Regions from separate parts of the Streptomyces sp. NBC_00466 genome, predicted to be linked through region 1. Evidence: riboswitches for the same ligand, from Rfam matches in the RefSeq annotation. Region 1 holds a riboswitch; each other region holds the start of a gene.

Region 1 (7,338 bases):
GTCGTGGTCGCAGGGAACCGCATCGAATCCGTCGGCGCGGGCAAGGCCCCCGACGGACTCACCGGCGTCGTGCGCCGGATCGACGGCACCGGACACCTGGTGACCCCGGGTCTGGTCAACACCCACCACCACTTCTACCAGTGGATCACCCGGGGTGTGGCCACCGACCACAATCTCTTCAACTGGCTCGTCGCGCTCTACCCGACCTGGGCGCGCATCGACGAGCAGATGGTCCGCTCGGCCGCGCAGGGATCCCTCGCGATGATGGCCCGCGGTGGTGTCACCACCGCGATGGACCACCACTATGTCTTCCCGCAGGGCTCCGGCGACCTGTCGAGCGCCGTCATCGGCGCCGCCGCCGAGATGGGCGTACGGTTCACGCTGGCCCGCGGCTCCATGGACCGCAGCAAGAAGGACGGCGGGCTGCCCCCTGACTTCGCCGTCGAGACCCTCGAAGGCGCGCTCGCGGCCACCGAGGCGACGGTCGACCAGCACCACGACGCCTCGTTCGACTCGATGACCCAGGTCGCCGTCGCGCCCTGCTCGCCCTTCTCCGTCTCGACCGAACTGCTCAAGCAGGGGGCCGAGCTGGCGCGCCGCAAGGGCGTACGCCTGCACACCCACGGCAGCGAGACCGTGGAGGAGGAGCAGTTCTGCAAGGAGCTGTTCGGGATGGGCCCGACCGACTACTTCGAGTCGACCGGCTGGCTCGGTGACGACGTGTGGATGGCGCACTGCGTCCACATGAACGACTCCGACATCGCCGCCTTCGCGCGGACCGGGACCGGCGTCGCCCACTGCCCGTCCTCCAACGCCCGCCTGGCGGCCGGGATCGCCCGCGTCCCCGACATGCTCAGGGCCGGCGTGCCGGTCGGCCTCGGGGTCGACGGCACCGCGTCCAACGAGTCCGGCGAGCTGCACACCGAACTGCGCAACGCCCTGCTCATCAACCGCCTCGGCGCCCACCGCGAAGCGGCCCTCAACGCACGTCAGGCGCTGCGCCTCGGCACGTACGGCGGAGCCCAGGTCCTGGGCCGTGCCGCGGAGATCGGTTCGCTGGAACCGGGGAAGCTGGCCGACCTGGTGCTGTGGAAGATGGACACCCTCGCCCACGCGTCCATCGCCGACCCGGTGACCGCGCTCGTCTTCGGCGCCGCAGCCCCCGTCACGCTCTCCCTCGTCAACGGCAAGCCCGTCGTCGAGGACAACCACCTGACCACGGTGGACGAGGACGCCATCGCCCGCTCCACGCGGGACGAGGCCCGGCGCCTGGCGCAGATCGCCGCGCAGGCCTGACGTCCGACAAGCTCCGGCCGGGGAGGACGGTCCCCGGCCGGCGGCCGCGAACCCGAGCGGGGTTCACGGCAGCCGTGACCGGGGGGTGTGTGCCCAGAGTGCACACGCCCTCCGGGGCGGTGACGTACCCGGAAGCCCTCCCCGGAACTCCCGTGCCCCGCCCGGTACTTGACCGAGAAACACAGCAGTACCGCCCTTACCCCTCCCGCAGCCGCACCTGCATTCCGCACCACCTCCCTGACACCCACGTCACCGCCGACGTGTACCCGACCGGAGGAGCCGCCGTGGCCGCCGAGCCCAGGTTTCGCACTGATGCAGCAGTAACAGCCGCCGACACCGAATCACCCGGAGCCCCCGGAGCGACCTCCGAGGACCCCGGCACCATCTCAGCGGACAAGGGAAGGACCGCTGCGAAGCACCCGGTCGATGAAATCCTGCCGCCCTTCAAGATGTTCAGCAGCGGCCTTCAGCATGTGGCCGCGATGTACGCGGGAGTTGTCGCCCCGCCGATGATCGTGGGCCCCGCCGTGGGGCTCAGCGCCAAGGAGACCGCCTTCCTCGTCGGGGCGGCCCTGTTCACCGCGGGCATCGCCACCCTGTTCCAGACCCTCGGGTTCTGGCGGGTCGGTTCCCGGCTGCCGTTCGTCAACGGTGTCTCGTTCGGCGGAGTCAGCCCGATGATCGCCATCGGCAAGGGCCGTGGACACGACGGCATCGCCGTGATCTTCGGCGCGATCATCGTGGCGAGCGTGCTGGGGTTCATACTCGCCCCGTATTTCAGCAAGCTGCTCCGGTTCTTCCCGCCGGTCGTCACCGGCACCGTCATCACCCTCATCGGGGTGTCGCTGCTGCCGGTCGCCTTCGGCTGGTCGCAGGGGACCCAGGGGGCCGCGGACTACGGCTCGATGAAGAACATCGGCATGGCCGCGCTCACCCTGGTGATCGTCCTGGCCCTGCGGAAACTGCTCCGCGGTTTCCTCCAGCAGATCGCCATCCTGCTGGGTCTGGTGATCGGTACGGTCGCCGCCATACCGATGGGCATGACCAGCTTCGACGCGATGCGCAACGCCGACCCGGTCGGGTTCCCGACGCCCTTCCACTTCGGCGCCCCGCAGTTCGAGATCTCCGCGATCATCTCGATGTGCATCGTGATGCTCGTCTGTATGACCGAGTCGACCGCCGACATGCTGGCGCTCGGCAAGGTGGTGGGCCGGCCCGCCGACGAGCGGACCATCGAGGGCGGACTGCGCGCCGACACCGTCTCCAGCCTGATCAGCCCGTTCTTCAACAGCTTCATGGCGAGCGCCTTCGCACAGAACATCGGCCTGGTGGCGATGACCAAGGTGCGCAGCCGGTACGTCGTGGCGACCGGCGGCGGGATCCTGATCCTGCTCGGCCTCTGTCCGATGGCCGCGGCCGCGATCGCGCTCGTGCCGCTGCCGGTGCTGGGCGGTGCCGGGATCGTGCTCTTCGGCTCGGTCGCCGCGAGCGGTGTCCAGACCCTGGCGGGCGCGGCCATGGAGAAGGGCGAGAACGCCCTGATCGTCGCCACCTCGCTGGGTATCGGGCTGATCCCGATCGCGGCGCCGGACTTCTACCACTCGTTCCCGAAGAACGTGCTGGTGGTGCTCGACTCGGGCATCTCCACCGGGTGTGTGGTGGCCATCGTGCTCAACCTGGCCTTCAACCACCTGGGGCGCAGGAAGGGCGCCGGGTCCACGGAGGATGCCGACGGGCCGGCCGGCGAGGACAACGCGACGCACCAGGCCGTGGCCAAGGCGGCAGCCGCACTCCACTGACAGTGCTGTGACCGACAATGCTGTGACTGACCGTGGCATGACATACGGGGCGCGGACCGCACCACTGGTGCGGAACGCGCCCCGCAGGTGTGCGCGGACCGCAGGACCATCGGCGTCCGGTCCCTCCGGTACCCGCGGACCGGTCAGCTGATGCTGTACGGGTCCCCGTAGACCTTCCACTTGAGCGGCGTGTGCAGGTCGAGATTGCCGTTCTTCAGGAAGACGCGCTGTTCGGTGTCGACCCGGCTGGTGTCACTGTGGGCCTCCTCCTGCTGCATCGCCCACACGCGGGCGTCGAGGAAGGCGTTGAGATACGTGGTCTCGTTGCCTCCCTGGGCCGGGGTCTTGGCCTTGGCCAGCGCCCTCTTGCGGATGGAGCTGAAGCTGGTCTTGTCGTCGCCGTCACCGTGCATGACGATGGCGTCGTAGTACGCGAACTGGCCCAGGACCCCGATGCCGTCCGTCTTGCCCTGCTTGACCGCCGGGTTGAAGTAGACCCGGTCGCGCTCGTCGTTCTGCGCGGTCTGGAACTTGGTGTCCTTGGCCGCGGTTTTCCACGCGCTCTCGAAGGCCGAGCCGAGGCCCGAGTGCGAGTCGCTGCCGTTGACCTTCTCCAGGGCGGGGAGGTACTTGGCGAGCGGGTTGCCCGGCTCCCGGTCGGTGTACAGCTTCACCAGGTCCAGCATGTCGCCGGTGCCCGAGCAGAACCCGATGATGCCGGCGGTGTAGCCGCGACCGTCTCCTATGTCCTCGATGTACTTGTACTGGGCCTTCCAGTCCAGCGAGGAGTTCTCGGCACTGGAGACCAGCTGCATGGCGATCTCCTTCTTCGCCGGGTCGTCGAGTCCGGTCGCGGAGACGGCGCGGTGTGCGCTCTGCGCCGTGCCGTGCTGTGTGCTGTGCTGCATGCTGCGCAAACTCACGTGGTCCGCAGGGGCGTTGGCCGCGTACGCGGTGGCCGGTACGGCCACCAGGGCCAGCCCGAGCACGGTGCGCGTGATGATCCTCTTGCTGCGTCCAGCGGTGGTGCGGTGGGGGGCTTTCACCGGTCCTCCAAGGGGAGTTCGAGCGTCGGTGTTCTGTTAGGAAGCTTTCCTATCAGCTGCCCAAGAGGCCGTACACCCCCCGGGGAGAAAGGAGTTGAGCGAATTGGGCGCGCCCTCGATCATTCCCGATCGCTGACTCGCTGGGTTGAGTCGGGATGGCTGAGAGTTCTATGGCCTATTTTGCCCGAATGTGACTCCATGTCGCCGGGTGACACCCGTGCGCCACGGCGGCGGAGGTACCGGCCCGCGCGCGGTAGCGTCTGCGGTATGGACGATCACTCAGTAGTCGATGTCGGCGACGTACGGCTCGCGTACCGCACCTGGGGCGACCCCTTCGGCGCGCCGGTGGTGCTGCTGCACGGTCTCGGCGGCTCATCCGCGACCTGGGAGGAGACCGGCCGGGCACTCGGCAACGAGTGGCGGGTGTACGCCCTCGACCTGCGGGGACACGGGGAGAGCGACTGGCCGGACGAGTACTCGTTCGAGCTCATGCGCGACGACGTGCTGGGCTTCCTGGACGAACTGGAACTGGACCGGGTCGGTGTCGTCGGCCACTCCATGGGCGGCGTCGTCGCCTATCTGCTCGCCCAGGAGCACGCGGACCGGGTGGAACGGCTCGTCCTGGAGGAGGCCCCGCCCCCGTACCCCAGGGAGGCGGCCGAACCGGAGCGCCCCGAAGCGCCGGTCGACTACGACTGGAACGTGGTGCTCGCCATCAAGAACGAGCTCCGGGATCCTCCTCCCGAGTGGGCCGAGCGGCTCGGCGAGATCGTCGCCCCGACACTGATCGTGGCCGGCGGCCCCGACAGCTCCATGTCGCAGGAGCGGATTCCCGACATGGCGGCGGGGATCCCCGACTCCCGGACGATCACGATCCCGGTCGGCCACACCGTGCACGCCCTGGAGCCCGGACAGTTCTCGGCCGCGGTCAGCGACTTCTTCACCAGCTGAGCGGCCGGGCGCGGCTGTTCGGCCCGGTGACCACTGAGACCCGGCACCCGTCGGGGCCGCCCTCCGCAGCCACGCACCCTCTCCATGGACAGCGTGACGCTGCCCGTTAGTCTTGCAGTCGTACCGGACACGGGGTGCCCCGCCCAGGGGCTGAGATCACACCCGCCGAACCTGAACCAGTTAGTACTGGCGGAGGGATGTCGCTCAATGTCATTGCCACCTGCTCCCAGCAGCACGGCCACAGGCCCTCGGTCCGTCTTCGACGGCCGGATGCCCGCCGAGCCCGGCGACCTGCGGATCGAGGCCCGCGGGATCGCGCCGGTGCCCGGGCAGCACCGCTACGGCGGCCCCGGCCGGCTTTTCACCGTGTGGTTCGCCCCGAATCTCACCATGACCGGCGTGTTCACCGGAACCGTCGGTATCGCGCTCGGTCTGGACCTGCCCACCGCCCTGTTGGCCGTTGTGCTGGGCACCTTGATCGGCGCTGTTCCCACCGCGTACCTCGGAACCTGGGGCAGCCGCACCGGGGCAGGCCAGCTGCCGTTGGCCCGGCTCGCGTTCGGCCGGTCCGTCACGGTGCCCGGCCTGCTGCAATGGCTGTCGTCGGTGGCCTGGGACGCGCTCATCGGGCTGTTCGGCGGGGACGCGCTGGCCCGGCTCTGCGGCTGGCCGTTCTGGCTGGGTGTGCTGGTGATGATGGTGGGACAAGGGTCACTCGGAGTGCTGGGCTACGAAGCGATCCACCGGCTGCAGAAGCTGATGACCTTCGTGCTCGCCGCCGCTTTCGTCGCCCTGGCCTTCAGGCTCCCGGACAGCGTCCACCCCGCGGCCGCCGGCAGTGCCCACGGCGCCGACCGCGTCGGCGCGTTCGTACTGACCAGTACCATCGCCCTGAGTCTGGCGCTGTCGTGGGCTCCGTACGCCAGCGACTTCAGCCGCTACCTGCCGCAGGACACCTCCCGGCCGCGTATGTTCTGGTACACGCTCCTCGGCGTCAGCGTCTCCTTCGTGGCCGTCCAGGCACTCGGGTTGTGGGGGGCCACCGTCTTCACCGACCAGACCGCCCGGGGCGTCGACAGGCTGCTGGGCGGCGGCCTGCTCGGCGCGGTGGGGCTGCTGGCCGTGGCGCTGGCCGCTCTGTGCAGCAATGCCATGAACGACTACAGCGGCTCGCTGGCTCTGCAGACCATCGGTCTGCGCGTCCCGCGTCCGTTCGCGGCCGCTCTCGCCGCCGTACTCGGTTTCCCGCTGGTGCTGTGGATGCATGCCGCCGACACCGCCGCGCGCTTCCAGAACGTACTGCTCTTCGTCGGCTACTGGATCCCCGGCTTCGTCGCCGTCGTCGCTGTCGACTGGTTCGCACGGGCTCGCGCGGGCGAACCGGTCGATCCCACAGCGGAGAGCGTCCGCTCGCGGTCCGGCAGGCCCGCTCTGGTGGCATTCTGCGCGGCCTTCGCCGCAGCGGTTCCGTTCATGAACACGGGCCTCTACACAGGCCCGGTGGCTGCGGCACTGCACGGCGCCGACCTGGCCTACTACGCGGCCTTCCTCACCGCGCTCGCCGTCTACGCACCCCTCAGGCTGCGCCGCAGCAGGACCACCCTGCCGGACGCGAGCCCGGCCTGATCCGAACGGAAGACCCTAAGGCTTCCAGTCCGGGCTGCGCCCGCTGAGGCCGATCACCCGGTCCAGGAACGGCGCGTCCTGCGGCACCTCGACCGCCGGGCCGAAGGCAGGCTCGCGCGCCGGGCTGTCCGCCGGAGCGAGCAGTGCGTACGAGACGCCGAGGCTCGCCGGATCGGGTGCGTACCGCTGACCGGTCGCGCGGGCCAGGTCCCAGCCGTGCACGACCAGCTCGTTCAGTGCGATCCGTCCGGCGACCGTGGCGGGGAAGGTGAATCCGCCCGCCCTGGTGTCGCCCTCCCACGCGGCGGGGGAGTGCCAGGCCACGATCAGCTCCTCCAACTGCCGGGGCAGCGCCGTCCGCCAGTCCGCGGCGAGTTCGGGGCCGGCGCCGGTGCCCGGGGCCGTGTCGGTGTGCGGCCCGAATTCCTTCCCTGCCGCCGAGTGGAACGCCACCGTCAGTCCGGAGATGTGGGCGAGCAGGTCCCGGACCGCGAAGTCCGGGCAGGGTGTGGGATCACCCAGCTGTGCGTCGCTGACGGCGTCGGCGAGCTTCGCCATGTACCGCGCCGGGGGCTCCAGATCGGGCAGAGCGCTGTCGGGTTCCTTGGGTGCATCGGTGT
Region 2 (7,338 bases), 2.8 Mb from region 1:
AGCGCTCCGCCAGAGCCGCCACCGAGATCGAAGCGGCAGAAGACGCTCTTACCGCCGCGCTCACCAGGGGTCCACCACAAGCCGTCGGCCAGCGTGCGCACGATGTGCAACCCCCGCCCGTGATCAGGCAGCAGCGCCTCCGGCAGGTCCTCGGCCAACTCCGGGCCGAAGCCGTCGCCGAGCGGCAGTGTGGGCGGGTCGGAGTCTTCGTCGGTCACCTCCACGAACAGCCACCGAGGCCAAGACCGCAGAGTGAGCGTGACCACCGGGCGGTGACCGGGCTCCGCCGAGTAGCGGTCGGCGATCACGTGAAGCACCACGTTGCCAACCAGCTCCGAGACGCACAGTTCAACGTCTTCGGCCAGGTCGCCCAGATCCCAGCTCGTGAGAGTCCCGACCGCCATACGCCGCGCGGTTTGTGGGGCGTCTTCCGCGTCCGTGAAGAGTGTCAGCGCACGGAAGCGGCCCGCTGCCGCTACCTCAGCACGCCCGACGGTTCCCGCCTCTGCTGCCGGGAGTAAGCCTCGTACGATCTTTCCGGTTTCCACGACACGATCGCCGTCCTCGGTCACGTCTACCGGGTCGCTCCCGGCAGGGTGGCCCGAGGATGCATCCCTTGTACCGGCTGTCGCTCCCCCCTCTTGGGGACCCCCCTCGTGGGTACACTCGATCAGGCGCACCCCGAAGAGTTGTCAGGTCAATCACCAGGGGAAGTGGGATGGCCGAAGTTGCTCCGACGCCAGCAGCACTGCCGCCGCATGTGCTGGAACGCGCCGACGTCCGCTCTGCGATTGCCAGCCACGATTTCGGTGAGGTCTTCAGACTCGCCAGGCTGCACGGCAAGATCAGCTACGCCAAGATCGCCGAGGCCGTCAGCTACAAGCGCGAGCACATCGGCAAGATGGCCAAGGACGAGACCGAGGGCAAGGGCGTTCGGCCCCGGATCACGCAGTACCACAAGATCCTTGAAGTGGTGGACGGGCTACGCATTCCCGGCCACCTCGCTGGTCTCTCCCCACGGCCGTGGGAGTTGGAGCGAAGGGCGAACACGGCCCAGCCAGAGGACCCGAGCACCTTGCTCGCTGAGGGGGGTGCGGGACTGTGGGACATAGCCGAGCTACTGCGGCGAACGGAAATGTCCAGCATCAACAGCGCCGCCCTGGAGTCGATTGAGCAGGGCATCGACCAGTTGGCCCGCGCCTACCCGTACGCCGATGCCGACTACCTGCACCAGCGCACGCGGAACGGCTTGCAGTTCGTCACCAAGCAGCTTGAGAGCCGGATGACGCTGCGCCAGCACCGGGAACTACTCGTTGACGCCGGATGGCTGTTCCTGCTCAACGCTTGTGTCCAGTACGACCGGGGCCAGCGGGAGGCCGCCAACCTCAGCAAGGCCGCCGCGCTCCGGATCGGCGAAGAAGCCGGGCACGGCGAGATCAAAGCGTGGGCGTGGGAGATCGAGGCATGGTTCGCCCTCACGCAGAGCCGATGGCAGGACATGCTCAACGCAGTGGAGGCCGGGCACGTCGCCGATCAGACACACTCCGTCGGCGTGCAGCTGTACGCGCACAAGGCTCGCGCCGCCGCCCGGATGGGAGACGCCCGAATGGTCCGCGACTCCTTGGACGCCGGGCGCGCCCGACTGGACCGCCTCGCCCGTCCTGATCACCCCGAACACCACTTCATCATCGACCCGGACAAGTGGGACTTCTACGAGATGGACGCCTATCGGCTACTCGGAGACGACGAGCGCGCTGCCGTCCACGCCCGGTCGGTAATCCGGATGAGCACCGGCCCCGACGGAACCGAGATCTCCCCCATGCGTGCCGCAGAAGCCCGACTCACACTCGGAGTCGCCGCCGCCCGGACCGGCGAGATCGAAGAAGCCGTAGGCATGGGCACTGCGGCTCTACTCGCCGACCGGAAGTCTCTCCCCTCCCTTCTCTTGGTCGCCAACGAGCTGGACAAGGAACTCCGCGCCCGCTTCCCCCGGGAGGCGTCCACGCGCGACTTCCACGAACGGATCTTGACCATCACACGTGGCGCGAGCACGCCAGAGCTTCCGTTCTGACCAGCCGCATAAATGGCTCGGGCCCGTCCCGTCTCCTGGTTTGAAGACGGCGCCCCGGCAAGCAAGAGTGCCGGGGCGCTTCGGGCAGAACAGGCGAGTAGCCCTACTTGTGCTAGTCCGCCAGCGGCAGGTACACCCGGTTACCGCTCGCTGCGAACTCCTTGGACTTCTCCAACATCCCCGCTTCAATCTCGTCGTCCGAAGCGGAAGAGTGCAGGTCAGGGGCGAATTGCTCTGTGATGCTTTTACTAATCTTCATCGAGCAGAACTTCGGCCCGCACATGGAACAGAAATGCGCGGTCTTGGCCGGCTCGGCCGGCAGCGTCTCGTCATGGAACTCCCTTGCCGTGTCGGGGTCGAGAGCCAGATTGAACTGGTCCTCCCAGCGGAACTCGAAGCGTGCGTCCGAGAGCGCGTCGTCCCACTTCTGCGCGTCCTGGTGCCCCTTGGCCAGATCCGCCGCATGGGCCGCGATCTTGTACGTGATCACGCCGGTCTTCACGTCGTCCCGGTTGGGCAGCCCCAGGTGCTCCTTGGGCGTGACGTAGCAGAGCATGGCCGTGCCCCACCAGGCGATCATCGCCGCCCCGATGCCGGAGGTGATGTGGTCATACGCCGGGGCCACGTCCGTGGTGAGCGGGCCGAGCGTATAGAAGGGGGCCTCCTCGCAGATTTCCTGCTGGAGGTCGATGTTCTCCTTGATCTTGTGCATCGGGACGTGACCGGGACCTTCGATCATCGTCTGTACACCATGACGTTTGGCGACCGTGTTGAGTTCCCCGAGGGTGCGCAACTCCGCGAACTGCGCTTCGTCGTTGGCGTCCGCGATCGACCCCGGCCGCAGCCCGTCACCCAGCGAGTAGGTGACGTCGTAGGAGGCCAGAATGTCCGACAGCTCCTCGAAGTTCTCGTACAGGAACGACTCCTTGTGGTGCGCCAGGCACCAGGCGGCCATGATCGAACCGCCGCGCGAGACGATCCCGGTCTTGCGGCGTGCGGTGAGCGGCACGTACCGCAGCAGCACCCCCGCGTGCACCGTCATGTAGTCGACGCCCTGTTCGGCCTGCTCGATGACCGTGTCCTTGTAGATCTCCCAGGTCAGCTCCTCGGCCTGGCCGTCAACCTTCTCCAGGGCCTGGTAGAGCGGGACCGTGCCGATCGGGACGGGGGAGTTGCGCAGCACCCACTCGCGGGTGGTGTGGATATTGCGCCCGGTGGACAGGTCCATGACCGTGTCCGCGCCCCACTTGGTGGCCCAGGTCATCTTGTCCACCTCCTCCTCGATGGAGGAAGTGACGGCGGAATTACCGATGTTGGCGTTGACCTTCACCAGGAACCGCTTGCCGATGATCATCGGCTCGATCTCCGGGTGGTTGACGTTGGCCGGCAGGACCGCCCGGCCCGCGGCGATCTCCTCCCGTACGACCTCGGGGGAGACGTTCTCCCGGATCGCGACGTACTCCATCTCCGGGGTGATCTCCCCGCGCACGGCGTACGCGAGCTGGCTCACCGCGCGCCCCTCGCGCCCCCTTCTGGGCTGGCGGGGACGGCCGGGGAAGACCGCGTCGAGGTTACGGAGTCCCCCGCGCGGCGATGTGTGCTTGATCCCGTCGTCCTCGGGACGGGCCGGGCGGCCCGTGTACTCCTCGGTGTCGCCGCGACCGATGATCCAGTTCTCCCGGAGCGGGGCGAGCCCACGCCGTACATCGGTCTCGACGGTGGGATCGGTGTACGGGCCTGACGTGTCGTACAGCGTCACGTCCTGCCCATTGGTGAGGTGCACCTGCCTGACGGGCACCCTGAGATCCGCGCGCGAGCCCTCCGGGCCCGCTACGTATCCCTTGTGCCAGCCCGGCTTGCGCTCGTCCTGGTCGGTGGCAGGCGTGCGTGCATCCACTGTGGTCATGAGACCTACTCCCTACGCCGGCATTACCCGGTAACAGGTTCGGCGGTCGGCGCAGCTCACAGCAGTCTGCTGGTCAGCGCCCTCTCAGCCCGGTGCTCCGAGCTCCCGCGTGTGCAAAGGTGCCCCCACGCTAACGCCATTCGCCGCGCACTGAACAGAGGGCCTCCTCGTTCTTGCGATGATCGGGCGGTGACCCCACTCCCCGAACCACCTCCCGGCGGGCACGGCCACACGCACAGCCACGGCCCCGCCGCGCCTGTGTCCAAGCATCTGCGCAAGGTCATCGCGGCGGTGCTGATTCCCTTCGCGGCGGCGGTTGTTGTCGGTCTCGCGGTCTTCTGGCCGGGCGGTGCGCCGCACCATGCCCGCAGCGGTGTCGGGTTCGACCGGCAGACGCAGCAGGGCAATGTGGCGGAGCTCACTCCGGTCAACTGCCAGGACGTGCACGCGAGTCAGTCGTCGACGGCCGGCGGGAGCGCGGCCGGGGGCACTCCGGAACCGCAGTCCGGCGCCGGTGCGTCCCCGCAGGGCACCCCGTGCAAGAAGGCGAAGATCGAGGTGACGAGCGGCAAGGACAAAGGCCGCACCTTCACCGAGATCGTCCAGCCGGACTCCCCGCGCCAGTTGCACCGGGGACAGGGCGTGATCGTGGCGTACGCCCCCGACGCACCTCGTGACCTGCAGTACTCGGTGTCCGACGTGGACCGGAAGTTCCCGATGGTGCTGCTCGCCGGAATCTTCGCGCTGGTGGTGGTCGCCGTGGGCCGGCTGCGCGGGCTGATGGCACTGGTCGCGCTGGCCGTCAGTTTCGCCGTGCTGACGCTGTTCATCCTGCCGGCGATCCTGCACGGGTCGAATCCGCTGGTCGTGGCGGTGATCGGGGCGAGCGCCATCATGCTGATCGCGCTCTACACCTGCCACGGCCTGACCGCGCGGACCTCGGTGGCCGTCATCGGCACGCTGATCTCGCTGATGCTGATCGGGCTGCTCGGTTCGCTCTTCATCGGCTGGGCGAGCCTGACGGGCAATACCGACGACAGCACCGGTCTGATCCACGGCCTCTACCCGCACATCGACATGAGCGGGCTGCTGCTGGCGAGCGTCATCATCGGATCGCTCGGGGTGCTGGACGACGTGACGGTCACGCAGACCTCAGCCGTCTGGGAACTGCACCAGGCCGATCCCACAATGGGGGCCCGCGGGCTCTACCGGGCAGGCATCAGGATCGGCCGCGACCACATCGCGTCCGTCGTCAACACGCTCGTCCTGGCCTACGCGGGTGCGGCGCTGCCCTTGCTGCTGCTCTTCTCCATCGCACAGAGCAGTGTGGGGACGGTGGCCAACTCCGAGCTGGTCGCGGAGGAGATCGTACGGACCCTGGTGGGCTCGATCGGGCTGGTCGCCTCGGTGCCGGTGACCACGGCGCTCGCCGCACTCGTGGTCTCGGCCGACCGTCCGGGCCAAGGGACCGACCGCCACGGGACCGACCGCCACGGGACCGACCGTCCGGGCCGCGGGACGGGCTGGGCGCTCTCCGGAGGGGGCCTCGCGCGGGGCGGCGGGGGCCGCCGTCGCAAGCACTGAGCCGTCGGCTCTCCGCGCTCGGTCAGGCCTCAGCGCTCAGGCCTCAGCGCTCAGGTTTCAGTTCGCAGGCCCAGTTCGCAGGCCCAGTTCGCAGGCCCAGTTCGCAGACCCAGTTCGCAGACCCAGTTCGCAGACCCAGCCTCGGGCCTCAGTTCCCGGGCCTCAGGTCTCGCCCCTCAGCCCGCGTTCTCCTCCGCGAGGATCCGGCCGAGAGCTGCCTCCAGATGCCCGTCGAAGTCGCCCAGACTGCGCTCCTCGCCGAGCGGGACGATCTTGTCGGTGCGGTCCAGGAAGGCGACCAACGGGGCGCTGCCCGCCCGGAACAGCGCGCGGTCCGCCCCGACCTGGAGGCGCAGATGGACGGCGGACAGCCCTGCCGGATCACTGGGCGCGATGTGCACATCGCCGTCCCCCGTGGGGGCGTTGATCCCGTCGAGAAGCAGCTCACGACCGAACGTCCAGGTCACCGGGGCATCTCCGGGAAGGTGGAAGGTCATCCGGACCGCGTACGGATCGCTCACCTCGTAGCACAGCTCCACCGGGATACGGAAGGAGAGCTCCTCGGAGACGAGGAAGCTCATCATGACCTCTGCCTGGACCGATTCGCTCATGTCCCTACCCCGCAGTAGACGCTGTGTTGGTTCACAAGATGGCCGGGAAATGTACCGCCGGACCCTCTTGACGTAATCGTGCTGTAAGCGCAAACAGATCACAAGGAGTGATATTTCAGATACTGATAGAGAACGCAAGCGAATCGAGCAAAGCTCCGGCCTCGGAACGTAACGTTTTAGCAGCGGAGAGCAACCGCACTTGCTGGTGCACCGGGCCTGAAACAGCTATCGCCGCAGCGCCTGAACCGACCGTGATCGGGGTGGCCGCACAGACGGTTCCGAGGGCGTACTCCTGCTGCTCGACCACCGGCTGTATCCGTTCCGTCGCAGCCAGTCTTCGCAGCAGGACGCACCGGTCACGTACCGAATAGCGGGTCAGCGGACGCACCGGATGGCGGTCCAGATGATCTCTGCGGGAGGTTGCGTCGAGCTGGCTCAGCAGGCACTGGCCGAGGGCGTGTGCATGACCGGTTTCCCGGAAGTCCGCCCACTCCTCGACGGCGGGCGCGGCGGGTGTGTCGGCGACCGCGACGAGGTCGATCTCACCCTCGCGGTACGCCGCAAAATAGATCGGCACCCCGAGCGCGTCCCGCCAGGAGTTGAGCGATTCGACCAGCGCGGCGCGCCGGTTCCGCGCGGCGCAGCGGCCGGCCAGCCGCTCGGCGGCGGCTCCGGGGATGAACACGCCGTTCTCCCGCCGCACATAGCCCTCGTGGGCCAGGGTGCGCAGCAGGTGGTAGGCGGTCGGGAGGGGGAGTCCTGCCTCCCTGGCGAGCTGTTTCGCGGGGGCTCCGCCGCTGTGGGAGCTGACGGCCTCCAGCAGTCTGAGCGCGCGCTGCACCGAGCCGATCAGTGTCGGCGCAGCGGTGTGAGGTGCTGTGGCCAAAGGGTCACCCCCAGCATGCCGACGGCGGATCACTGCCCGCGAGGGCTTCCCCCGTGGGTCCCGCCGCGCACAATCCGCTGGTCAGCGCCTTCTTCAGGCCGGTTTCCCGAGGAGGCGGCAGGGATTTCTCACTGTAGCCACAGCCTCCGTCCGGGCGTGGGGATTCGCTGCCCCCGTCCCTCAGCCGGGCTAACGACCGCACGGGTACACCAGCCCGGGTCCCCCATCCTTCTGCCAGTCGCGCCGTACTACGGGTCGCGCCGGCCGGTCGCGCCGGTCT
Region 3 (7,338 bases), 5.0 Mb from region 1:
TCGGTGTCCACGGCCCGGACGAGGCCGAAGTCGGCGACCTTGACCCGGCCGTCGTCCCCGATCAGGACGTTCTCCGGCTTCATGTCGCGGTGGACGAATCCGGCCCGGTGCGCGGCGCCGAGTGCGGCCAGTACCGGTTCCAGGATGTCCAGGGCGGCGCGGGGACGCAGCGCGCCCCGCTCGCGCAGGACGTCGCGCAGCGTGCACCCGGCGACGTACTCCATCGCCAGATAGACATGCGCGCCGTCCGCGCCCTGGTCGTACACGCCGACCACATTGGGGTGGTCGAGGCGTGCGACGGACTTGGCCTCGCGGATGAACCGCTCCACGAACGTGGCGTCGACCGCCAGCGCGGGGTGCATCACCTTGAGGGCGACCACCCGGTCCAGACGGGTGTCGACGGCCCGGTAGACCGTGGCCATGCCACCGATGGCGATGCACGCGTCCACCCGGTAGCGGCCGTCGAGCAGCTGCCCGACGAGCGGGGCTTGCGGGTCACCAAGCGTCGTATCCACGCTGGCGAGTGTACGAGTCGGCGCTGACAGGGCCTAAGCGGTCCTGGTGGATCAGCTGCTACTGAAGCCGAGCTGTGACAGGCCGAGCAGTGACAGGGGGCAGGGGCCGCGGGGAAGGCATCACGCCCCCGCGGCCCGGCCTGGTCCGAGCGGGCGCCACCGAAGGCGGGGAGGCCCGGGGGCCGCGCGTCCCTCAGAAGGCGGGCCGCTCCGGATCGAGCGCCGCGCGGCCCTCCTCCGGTGAGGACGCCCGGGCGAAGTGCCTCCGGGGGATCCGTCCCGCGCGGTACGCGAGCCGGCCCGCCTCCACGCCCCGTCGCATCGCCGACGCCATCAGCTCCGGCTCCTGCGCACGCGTCACCGCCGATGCCAGCATCACGGCCGCGCACCCGAGCTCCATCGCCAGCGCCGCGTCCGATGCCGTACCGGCCCCCGCGTCGAGGATCACCGGCACTCCGGCCCGCTCCACGATCAGCTGGAAGTTGTGCGGGTTGCGGATGCCGAGCCCCGAGCCGATGGGGGAGCCGAGAGGCATGATCGCCGCACAGCCCGCCTCCTCCAGACGCCGGGCCAGCACCGGATCGTCGTTGGTGTAGGGGAGGACCGTGAAGCCGTCGTCGACCAGTGTCTCGGCGGCGTCGAGCAGCTCCACCGGGTCGGGCAGCAGAGTGTGCTCGTCCGCCACGACCTCCAGTTTGATCCAGTTGGTGCCCAGCGCCTCGCGGGCCAGGCGGGCGGTCAGGACGGCCTCGCCCGCCGTGAAGCAGCCGGCGGTGTTCGGCAGCACCTTGATGGCGAGCCTGTCGAGCACCGAGAGGACCGAGCCCTGCACGGTGGGATCGAGGCGCCGCATCGCGACCGTCGTGAGCTCGGTGCCCGACTCGACCAGGGACCTCTCCAGCACATCGAGGCTCGGCGCACCGCCGGTCCCCATGATCAGCCGGGAGGAGAAGACGGTGTCCGCGATGGTGAGGGAATCGTCTGCCATGTCCGGGTCAGCCTCCTTGGACTGCGGTGAGGATCTCGACGCGGTCGCCGTCGCCGAGCGGGGTGCGGGACCAGAGGCCGCGCGGTACGACGGTCTCGTTGACCGCGGCGGCGACCCCCGACGGAGCGCTGGTGAGGCCGGTGACCAGCACATCGAGGGTGGTGCCCGGCGCGATGGTGCGGGGCTCGCCGTTGACGGACACCCCGACCGGCGGGGCAGCCGCGGGCGGCACGTTCATGGGAGTGGGCGGCACGTTCATGCGGGCTGTTCCTGTCCTACGGGGGAGAAGCGCCGGGGCGTGAAGGCGCGGGCCTCGGCGGGCAGCTCCCCGGTGGTGAGCAGTTCGGCCATCACATCGCCGGTGACGGGGGTGAGCAGTACGCCGTTGCGGTAGTGGCCGGTGGCCAGCAGGAGGCCGGGCAGCGCGGTCGGGCCGAGCAGCGGCGCGTTGTCGGGCGACGCGGGACGCAGCCCCGCGCGTGTCTCGGTGAGCGGGAGTTCGGTGATGCCGGGCACCAGCTCATGAGCGTCGCGGAGCAGTTCGTACACCCCGCCCGCGGTGACCGTGGTGTCCCAGCCCAGCTCCTCGCTGGTCGCGCCGATCACGAGTTCGCCGTTCTCACGCGGGACCAGATAGAGGTGGCTGCCCCGGACGACCGCGCGGACGGTCCGGCTGAGGAACGGCGCGTACACACGCGGCACCGTCAGCCGGAGTACCTGCCCCTTGACCGGGCGTACGGGTGGAAGCACCGCGTCCGGTACGCCCGCGAGCTGCCCGCTGCGGCTGCCGGCCGCCAGCACCACCTGGCCGGCGCCGAGCGCGACGCCGTCGGCCAGCACCACACCGGTGGCCCGGCCGCGTTCCACCGTCAGACGCTCGGCCCAGCCGCGGTGAAAGATGACCCCGGCCCGCTCGCACGCGGTGACCAGCGCCTTCGCCAGCCGTCGTGGGTCGACCTGGTGGTCGCCGTCCACCCGCAGCCCGCCGCGCACGCCCGGCGCGAGCATCGGTTCGAGGCGCCTGCACTCGCGCCCCGTCAGCCACTCGGACTCCAGACCCGAGCGGCGCTGGAGTGCGTGCAGCTCCCGCAGATGCTCCCGGTCGTCGAGGTCGAGCGCCACGGCGAGGGTGCCGCAGGCGCGGTAGCCGAGATCCTGCCCCGACGCCTCCTCCAGCTCCGCGGCGAAATCCGGATAGCGGCGCGCGGACTCCAGGTTCAGACCGAGCAGGACCTGCTCGCCGTAATGGAGTTCCGTGACGGCGGCCAGCATGCCGGCCGCGACCTGCGCGGCCCCGCCGCCCGGCTGCGGGTCGGCGACGGCGGTGCGCAGTCCGCGCTGCGCCGACCGCCAGGCGATGACGAGACCGATGATCCCGCCCCCGACGACCAGTACGTCCGACAGCGCGTCCGAGGTGTCGGCGCGGTGCGCGTGATGGTTGGCATGGTGTGCGTGCATGGGCGTCCAGCCCCTCCCTTCGCCGGCATGACCCGGATCAGGTTCGTACGGTCGGAGGCCGTCCAGCCTCCCTCTCAGCCCGGTACGCCCGGACTCCCGCGAGTGGTTCAGCGTGGCCAGCCTAACCCCGGCCCCCGCCGCCCCGTAAGGCGTCCCCGGACGGCCCCCTGTTCTGACGGTGTGTCAGCTGTTTAAGGTGATCGGGTGAGCGAGCCGAGGAACGTCGTCATCGCCGGTGCGGGCATGGCCGGAGTGCAGACCGCTGTCGCCCTGCGGGACCAGGGCTTCACCGGACCCGTCACGCTGATCGGTGAGGAGCCTCACCAGCCGTACGACAGACCGCCGCTGTCCAAGGCCGTGCTGCTCGGCAAGGCCGAGGGCTCCGCCTTCGACGTCGACTTCGGCGCGCTCGGGGTCGAGTTGCTGCTGGGGTGCGAGGTGACCGGTGTACGCCCGCACGACCGGGAACTGGACACCGCGCGCGGCCCTGTCCCGTACGGGGCACTGGTCGTCGCAACCGGTGCCAGTCCGGTCACGCTGCCCGGCAGCGAGGGGGTCCCCGACGTCCATCTGCTGCGCACGCTCGACGACGCGGGGCGGCTGCGGGCCGTCCTCGCCGACCGGCGGGACGTCGTGGTGGTCGGCGCGGGCTGGATCGGCGCCGAGTTCGCCACGGCGGCCCGCGAGGCGGGGTGCGCGGTGACGGTCGTGGAGGCGGCCGGGCGGCCCCTCGTCGGGGCGCTGCCGGCCGAGATCGCGGCGCCCATGGCCGGCTGGTACGCCGACAGCGGGGCCGAACTCATCACCCACGCACGCGTGGCCCGCGTCGAGCCGGGCGCCGTGGTCCTGGAATCCGGGCGGCGGCTGCCGGCCGGGGCCGTCCTCGTCGGCATCGGCGCCAGGCCCGCGACCGGCTGGCTGGCCGGCTCCGGCATCGCGCTGGGCGCCGACGGCTCGGTCACGGCCGACGAGCGGCTGCGTACCTCGGTCGCCGATGTGTACGCGGTCGGCGACTGCGCGTCCTTCCCCTCCCGCAGGTACGGCGAGCGGCTGCTGGTCCACCACTGGGACAACGCCCTCCAGGGCCCGCGCACGGTCGCGGCGGACGTGATCGGCGAGACGCCGCAGATCTACGACCCGGTGCCGTACTTCTGGTCCGAGCAGTTCGGCCGTTTCGTGCAGTACGCGGGCCACCACGCGGCCGCCGACACGCTGATCCGGCGCGGCGACCCGTCGGGTCCGGCCTGGTCGGTGTGCTGGCTGAGGGAGGAGCGGCTGGTCGCGGTACTCGCCGTCGGCAGGCCCCGGGACCTGGCCCAGGGCCGGAAGCTCATCGAGTCGGGGGCCCCGGTGGACCCGGCCCGCGCCGCTGATCCGGCCGTGCCGCTCAAGTCGGCGGTCCGCCCGGAGGAGAGCCGGCTGTGAACGGGCGCCGGCTGTGAACGGGCGCCGGCCGTGAACGGGTGTCGGCCCGGGTACGCGAGCGGCCGTGAACGTGCGTCGGCCCGGGTGCGCGTCGGCCCTGAAGGGCTGAGTCCGGGTATCGGCTGTCAGTGCGGGATGGCAGGCTTGTCCCGTGACCGAGATTGACGCAAAAACCGATGCTCTCATCCCCGCCTGGCTGCACCTCCCCGATATCGCCGAGATGTTCGACGTCGAGGTGACCCGCGTACGCCAGCTGGTCAAGGACGGCAAGCTGATCGCCGTACGCCGTGGTGAGAACAGGGCGCTCCAGGTGCCCGCCGCCTTCATCGACGGCACCAAAGTGGTCAAGGGCCTCTCCGGGACCCTGACGCTCCTGCGGGACGACGGCTTCAGCGACGAGGAGATGCTGGAGTGGCTCTTCACCCCCGACGAGACCCTGCCCGGCACGCCCGCGCAGGCGTTGAGCGAGAATCGCGGGACGGAGGTGAAGCGCCGGGCCCAGGCGCTCGCCCTCTGAGCAGAGTGTGATCACCTCGCGGTGTACGGACCGGGCCCGCCCCCGGCCGTACACCGCGGTCCAACGCTGTCCGGCTGCCCAGCCGTCCAACGGCCCGGCAGTCCGTCGCCGTCCGGCCGTCCGTCGCCGTCAGTCCGTCGTCGTCCATGGGGGGAACGCCCGATGTCCACCGCACCCGCACCGCTGTCCGATGCCCGCCTGTACCTCTGCACGGACGCGCGCAGGCGCCAGGGCGACCTGCCCGAGTTCCTGGACGCCGTCCTGGCCAGTGGCGTGGACATCGTCCAGCTCCGGGACAAGGGCATGGAGGCGGCCGAGGAGCTCGACCACCTCCAGGTCTTCGCCGACGCCTGCCGCAGGCACGGCAAGCTGCTCGCGGTGAACGACCGGGCGGATGTCGCGCATGCCATCGCGTCCGACGTGCTGCACCTGGGCCAGGGAGACCTGCCGGTCCCCGCGGCCCGTGCGCTGCTCGGCCCCGACGTGCTCATCGGCCGCTCGACACACGCCGAGTCCGAGGTGGACGCGGCCGCCGCCGAGCCGGGCGTGGACTACTTCTGCACCGGCCCCTGCTGGCCCACCCCGACCAAGCCGGGGCGGCACGCACCGGGGCTCGGCCTCGTGCGGTACGCGGCGGCGCTCACCACCTCGCGCCCCTGGTTCGCGATCGGCGGGATCGACGCGGGCAACCTGGACGAGGTGCTGGACGCGGGAGCGCGCCGCGTCGTGGTCGTCCGCGCGATCACCGAGGCGGACGACCCGGCCGCTGCCGCCGCCGCTCTGGCGGCCCGGGTCCGGGCCCGCGCCGGGCAGGAAGTCCGGTAGGGAAGCCGGCAGGCCGGTAGGGGAGCCGGCAGGGGGGAGGCCGACTGGGTGGCCGACTGGGAAGTGTCCGATGGGTGGACAAGTATCCCGCAAATCGGACATATGGTTCCGGTGTGGTTGGGGGACCGGCAAGCCCTGACTAATCTGCCCGTATGGCCTTCGGCACCTCATCCACCAGAACCGACCACGCCCCCACCGTGCGTGACCTGCTCGCGACCGGCAGGACGCTGTACTCCTTCGAGTTCTGGGCGCCCAAGACCGAGAAGGGCGAGCGGAACCTCTGGAACGCGCTGCGCCGTGTCGAGGCGGTGGCACCCAGCTTCGTCTCCGTGACCTACGGCGCGGGCGGTTCGTCGCGTGCGGGCACGGTCAGGGCCACCGAGCAGATCGCGTCGGACACCACGCTCACCCCGGTCGCGCACCTCACGGCCGTCGATCACTCCGTCGCCCAGCTCCGTAACATCATCGGCCAGTACGCGGACGCCGGAATCCGCAACATCCTGGCCGTACGCGGCGACCCGCCCGGCGACCCGATGGGCGAGTGGGTCAAGCACCCGGAAGGCGTCATGTACGCCGCCGACCTGGTCCGGCTGATCAAGGAGTCCGGCGACTTCTGCGTCGGCGTCGCGGCCTTCCCCGAGATGCACCCGCGCTCGGACAACTGGGAGAGTGACATCCGGCACTTCACCGACAAGTGCCGGGCCGGCGCCGACTACGCGATCACCCAGATGTTCTTCGACCCGGAGGACTATCTGCGGATGCGCGAGCGGGTCGTGGCCGCAGGCTGCGACACCCCGGTCATTCCGGAAGTCATGCCGATCACCAATGTGCGGCAGTTGGACCGATTCGCCCAGCTCAGCAACGCACACTTCCCGTCCGGCCTGAAAGAACGCATCCACGCCGTCAAGGACGACCCAGCCGCTGTACGCTCCATTGGCATCGAGTTCGCTACGGAGTTCTGCGCGAAGCTGCTCTCCGAGGATGTTCCCGGGCTGCACTTCATCACGCTGAACAACTCCACCGCGACCCTCGAAATCTACGAGAATCTCGGACTGCACAAGCAGTCCTGACCGGCACATCCGCCCCCCGCACGGGGCGGTGGCCGCAGAGAGGGGCGTACATGGGCTGGACGGTCCTCTATGTCGGGTTCGGATTCGTCGCGCTGTGGCTGCTGGGCGAAGTACTCCTCCAGTACAAGGCCAGGCTCCGCTGGCGTCTGCTCGCCTTCGCCGGATTCCTCGGCGTGGTCGTGGGCGTGCTGCTGCACTCCGTGCCGGTGATCGTGGTCGGGGCCATCGCGTTCGCCGTCGGCCAGTTGTACGTCACGCTCTCCTTCCGGCGCGGCTTCTCGACCGGCTGGGCCATAAAGGGCGCACCCCGGGAGAACAAGCGGCGCAGGGCGCGCGGCGGTAGCGGGGCGAAGGACCCGGTACTCGAAGTCTCGGACCTGGAGTACGAGCAGCAGCCCGGGCAGGAGCAGCCGGACGGCCAGGACCAGTTGGGCGGCGCACAGCAGGGCGGCCACGACGCCTTCCCGCAGCATGGCGACGGCCACGAACACGACGGCTACGAGCAGCCCGCGTACGGCGGCAGCGGCTACGGGACGGACG

The links. Region 1 has a riboswitch for thiamine pyrophosphate ahead of OG210_RS02090 (cytosine permease). Riboswitches for the same ligand answer to the same signal wherever they lie in the genome.
Region 2: another riboswitch for thiamine pyrophosphate. It lies ahead of thiC (phosphomethylpyrimidine synthase ThiC); the one in region 1 lies ahead of OG210_RS02090 (cytosine permease).
Region 3: another riboswitch for thiamine pyrophosphate. It lies ahead of thiO (glycine oxidase ThiO); the one in region 1 lies ahead of OG210_RS02090 (cytosine permease).

The regions. Positions count from the first base shown of each region.
Region 1 is NZ_CP107896.1:455,292-462,629, reverse strand. It holds gene OG210_RS02110 (8-oxoguanine deaminase) at 1-1,296, shown strand, start outside; gene OG210_RS02105 (nucleobase:cation symporter-2 family protein) at 1,581-3,095, shown strand; gene OG210_RS02100 (chitosanase) at 3,239-4,003, opposite strand; gene OG210_RS02095 (alpha/beta hydrolase) at 4,409-5,092, shown strand; TPP riboswitch at 5,213-5,307, shown strand; gene OG210_RS02090 (cytosine permease) at 5,300-6,718, shown strand; gene OG210_RS02085 (TIGR03086 family metal-binding protein) at 6,734-7,338, opposite strand, start outside.
Region 2 is NZ_CP107896.1:3,295,883-3,303,220, reverse strand. It holds gene OG210_RS14630 (ATP-binding protein) at 1-572, opposite strand, end outside; gene OG210_RS14625 (tetratricopeptide repeat protein) at 719-2,071, shown strand; gene thiC (phosphomethylpyrimidine synthase ThiC) at 2,184-3,977, opposite strand; TPP riboswitch at 3,970-4,096, opposite strand; gene OG210_RS14615 (YibE/F family protein) at 4,167-5,561, shown strand; gene OG210_RS14610 (SsgA family sporulation/cell division regulator) at 5,738-6,172, opposite strand; gene OG210_RS14605 (IclR family transcriptional regulator) at 6,288-7,058, opposite strand; gene OG210_RS14600 (DUF5326 family protein) at 7,337-7,338, opposite strand, start outside.
Region 3 is NZ_CP107896.1:5,424,638-5,431,975, forward strand. It holds gene pknB (Stk1 family PASTA domain-containing Ser/Thr kinase) at 1-515, opposite strand, end outside; gene OG210_RS24395 (thiazole synthase) at 709-1,503, opposite strand; gene thiS (sulfur carrier protein ThiS) at 1,511-1,741, opposite strand; gene thiO (glycine oxidase ThiO) at 1,759-2,961, opposite strand; TPP riboswitch at 2,959-3,071, opposite strand; gene OG210_RS24410 (FAD-dependent oxidoreductase) at 3,205-4,386, shown strand; gene OG210_RS24415 (Rv2175c family DNA-binding protein) at 4,538-4,903, shown strand; gene thiE (thiamine phosphate synthase) at 5,066-5,728, shown strand; gene metF (methylenetetrahydrofolate reductase [NAD(P)H]) at 5,881-6,798, shown strand; gene OG210_RS24430 (hypothetical protein) at 6,849-7,338, shown strand, end outside.